One region of the Rhizobium sp. NLR10b genome, then DNA from elsewhere that is predicted to be linked to it. Evidence: predicted binding sites of a transcription regulator. Region 1 holds the regulator's gene; the other holds the start of a gene.
What was found. The regulator LexA, encoded in region 1, represses DNA repair genes until DNA is damaged. The targets are predictions, from matches to a motif close to TGTTCNNNNTGTGTTCNG.
Positions count from the first base shown of each region.

Region 2: HJB91_RS08160 (PA0069 family radical SAM protein) is a predicted target of LexA. The motif match lies at 1,347-1,364, and genes of this name have one in related genera.

Region 1 covers NZ_JABDWV010000007.1:210,918-213,109, reverse strand. Annotated here, with positions in the region: gene HJB91_RS13780 (VOC family protein) at 1-396, opposite strand, end outside; gene lexA (transcriptional repressor LexA) at 592-1,311, shown strand; gene HJB91_RS13770 (ComEC/Rec2 family competence protein) at 1,292-2,192, opposite strand, start outside.
Region 2 covers NZ_JABDWV010000004.1:228,974-231,165, reverse strand. Annotated here, with positions in the region: gene HJB91_RS08160 (PA0069 family radical SAM protein) at 120-1,277, opposite strand; gene HJB91_RS08155 (glycosyltransferase family A protein) at 1,418-1,936, shown strand.

The sequences.
Region 1 (2,192 bases):
CGGCATCCGCATCGGCCGGCTGAATTGCAACATCTCGCCGGCGCTCGCGCCGTTGCTGACAAAGCGCTTATGATCGAGGCCGGCATCCTCGCTGAGGAAGGCCAGCGCAGACAATCCCTCCTCGCCGCAGCGGAAGCGGAAGGCGCGATTGCGGGCGATGAAGACATTGCCGTGGCGGGCCGCTGCCTCGCTCTCCTCGACGCTCGCCACGCCAAGCGGCTCCAGATAGGTCTTGTCGGCGAAAAAGACGCAGGCATTCTCCGTTCCGAAGGGATGGCGCCCATCGGCGGCGACGGTGAAACCGAGCTTGCCGAGCCTCTCACGCGCCAGATCGATATTGACCACCGGCAGCACGACGTGATCCAGCGGATGCGACTTGGCGGAATGCGCGTTCATGATATCCTCCTGAAAGGGGCAAAGATGTGCGACAGCCCCTCCCCGAATGCAAGCGATGTGCGCCAATCCCGTCGAATGAAATTAAAAATCTCGACGAGTTGGCCCGAAGTTTTACGGAAATTTAGCTACTTGCGGAACACATATGGAACATATAGTGTCTGTTCTGGATTTGTTTCAATCAGGGGTCTGACGTCGATGCTCACGCGCAAACAACAGGAGCTTCTCCTTTTCATTCATGAGCGCATGAAGGAATCCGGCGTCCCTCCCTCCTTCGACGAAATGAAGGATGCCCTGGATCTCGCCTCGAAATCCGGCATTCACCGCCTGATCACGGCGCTCGAGGAGCGCGGCTTCATTCGCCGGCTACCGAATCGCGCCCGGGCGCTTGAAGTGATCAAGCTTCCGGAGGCCTATAACCCCAGCCTGCAACAGCGCCGCGGTTTTTCGCCGAGCGTCATCGAGGGCAGCCTCGGCAAACCCCAGCCGGTCGCCGCCCCCGCTGCCGCAAAGCCGGTCGCCGACAACGGCAACTCTGTCTCCGTGCCGGTCATGGGAAGAATCGCCGCCGGCGTTCCGATCTCGGCGATCCAGAACAACACGCATGACATCATCATTCCCGCGGACATGCTTGGCTCCGGTGAGCACTACGCGCTGGAGGTCAAGGGCGATTCGATGATCGACGCCGGCATCTTCGACGGCGACACCGTGATCATCCGCAACGGCAGCACCGCAAGTCCCGGCGACATCGTCGTTGCCCTCGTCGACGACGAGGAAGCAACGCTGAAACGCTTCCGCCGGAAGGGCGCCTCGATCGCGTTGGAAGCCGCCAACCCGGCTTACGAGACCCGGATTTTCGGGCCGGACCGCGTCAAGGTGCAGGGCAAGCTCGTCGGCCTCATTCGCCGTTATCACTGACAGCAGCCGGACCGGATTCGGTAAAACTGTCTTTGCGCCAATCATAGGCGCGATGGCGCATCCATGGCCGCGATAGCGCCTCGAATGCGGTTGCGACCTGCAGGCCGGCATCGGCGAAGCGCAATTCGACGGAACCGGTCCTGCGGAGCGTCTCGCCGGTGAAGAGCGTCCCGCCTGAACGGCAGCTGTTGAAACGCAGGCGGACTGAGGTCACGACGATATCGGCCGTATCGCAGGCCGGGCCGAGATAGGCGGCATTGTCGATGACGGTGACGATATGGCCATTGCCGAGTCGTGATGTGCACCACGCCTTCTTGACGCAGGAAAACCGGTTTGCTTCACCGCCTGCTGCGGCTGCCCGCATCGCTGCGCTCGCTTCGTTCTGCTGATCGCGGGAAAGCCTGACTCGGCGGTCTTCTCCTTCCGGCGGGATAGCCGGACCATCCAGCATCTTCGGTGGAACATGTGTCGGCAGGACCAGCGCTCGCTGCCACTGGTCGAAGATGAAATCCGGCGGGTTTTCACGGTTGGACGCGATTGCCTCAGCCGCAACGACCGCAACCAGACCACCATCCTCCGAAATCACCAGATCCGGCGGGCGGGGAGCCGGCAGCAGCAGTACGGTGAGTGTCGAGACGGCGATGATGGATGTGCCGACATGGCGCAGCCGGGTGCGCAGCAGCGTCAGCAGCAGAAAGCCTGCCACCGCCACTGCGAAATACCAGGCGGGCAAGCGGCCGATGCCGATATCGCCGCCCCAGCCGGACACCGTCTTGGCAACCGCAATCACCAGATCGAGGCCGAATCCGACCGCCGTCCAGAGCGGAGCATCCAGCCCGAAGGGCATGAGCAGCATCGCCAGCAGCCCGGCCGGCATGACG
Region 2 (2,192 bases), on a different contig from region 1:
CAGGGCGGCGGCCGGGGACGGTCCGGCGGATGGTGGCGGTCAAGGCCATCCGCAGGAATTGCGCTCGGGGCTCGAAACAGGGCGGTTTTTCTGAGCAGCCGATGCGCAAGCTTAAAAAATCAGAGCAGCGACAACTGCACGCCGCTGCCATCCGGTGGCACGAACAGATCGTCGCGCAGCGGCACGCTGCGCCGCGTCAGCTCGAAGCGTTTCGCCGCCATTTCGAAACGCCGGGCGATCTGCCAGGCATAGGGGCCGGCACCCTTCATGCGCTTGCCGAATTCGGCGTCGTAATCCTTGCCGCCGCGCATCGAGCGCACCAGCGACATCACGTGCCGGTAACGATCGGGATAGTGCTGCAACAGCCAGTCGCGAAAGAGCGGGCTGACTTCGAGCGGCAGTCTGAGGATCACATAACTCGCCTCGGCGGCGCCGGCAGCCTTCGCCGATTCGAGAATGCGCTCGAGCTCGTGATCGTTCAGCGCCGGGATCAGCGGGGCGGCCATGACGGCAGTCTGGATGCCTGCCTCCGAGAGCGCATGAATGGTCTCCAGCCGTCGCGGCGGCGTGGCGGCGCGCGGCTCCATCGCCCGGGCAAGCTTGCGGTCGAGCGTGGTGACCGAGATGCCGACGCGCACCAGGTTCTTGCCGGCCATCTCCTGAAGAATGTCGAGATCGCGCAGGATCATCGCCGACTTGGTGACGATCGACACCGGATGGTTCGCCTTGTTCAGCACCTCGAGGATGCCGCGCATGATGCGCCATTCCTTCTCGATCGGCTGATAGGGGTCGGTATTGGTGCCGATCGCGATCACCCGCACCTTGTAGCCCGGCTTGGCGAGTTCCCGCTCTAGCAGCTTGGCCGCATCGGGCTTGGCGAAGAGCTTCGTCTCAAAATCGAGCCCCGCCGAAAGCCCCATATAGGCGTGCGTCGGCCGGGCGAAACAATAGATGCAGCCATGCTCGCAGCCGCGATAGGGATTGATCGAGCGGTCGAACGAAAGATCCGGAGATTCGTTGCGGGTAATCGCGGTGCGCGGCTTTTCGATCTGCACCTCGGTCCTGAACGGCGGCAGCTCTTCCAGCGTCTGCCAGCCGTCGTCGAACGTCTCCCGCTGCAGCGCTTCGAACCGCCCTGTCGGGTTCAGTCCCGCTCCGCGCCCGCGCCGCCGGTCGCCCTCGACCCTGAGACCGGACGACACGATCATCGCATCGGCAATATCTGCCGTATTGGCAGGCGCGAATGCGGCCTGCCCTGCCAGGGACTGCTCTCTCATCGGATTCTCCCGCAGCGAAAAGCCGTTGCCTCCGCCCGTTTGTGATGATTAAATTCCTATCGGCAAAACGAGAACAATGCAAGAACAAAATCAGGAAAAGGATGCTGGCAAAAAATTGTGCGGCGCATTATGAATAATCGATGTTGACGGTTGTTCTCGAATGCCAGGATCAGGAATCCGAACTGGCGCAGACCTTATCGGTATTGGTGGCAGGCGCGGTGGAAGGGCTCGTCAGCGATGTGATCGTGCTCGATCACGGCTCGCGCGACGGCACCTCGCGGGTCGCCGACGCCGCCGGCTGCCGTTTCCATTCACAATGGGATATCAAGGATATCGTTCGCTCGGCCCGAGGCGAATGGCTGCTCTTCGTCGAGCCGGGCGCCAGGCCGCAGGCCGGCTGGATCGATGAGATCGCCGAGTATGTGGCGCTGAACAAGACGCCGGCGCGCTTTACTGCGTCGCGCGGCTATCGACGCCCCTTCTTCCAGCGCGTCGCCCGCGCCCGGCCGCCGCTGGAGCTTGGGCTGTTGATGCCGAAGAACCAGGCGCTCGCCGCCGCCAGAAGCGGGATGCCTGTTGCCGACTTCGCCAAGGGCCAGAAGCCGCGCAAGCTCGCAAGTGAATTGATTCCTTCCTGGGTGGCGCGTGCCGCGCGGTAGAATGCCCATCCCTGCATCGATGCTGTCCGAAAAAGTGCCCCTCACCCTAACCTGCCCCTTGAAAACGGGGAGAGGGGACGTGCCCGGCGAGAGGTTGGTGGTGATGGCGAGGTTGCGGCATGGTTCCTTCGCTCCGTTTACGGGGTCCGAAGGACGTCGAGACCAGTGGCTCGACCCCGGTCGGTGGCGGCAGCCGGATGAGGGGCTGGTCTCGCCGCAAGCGCGCTTTGGTGATTGCTTCCCATCATCGCGCAAA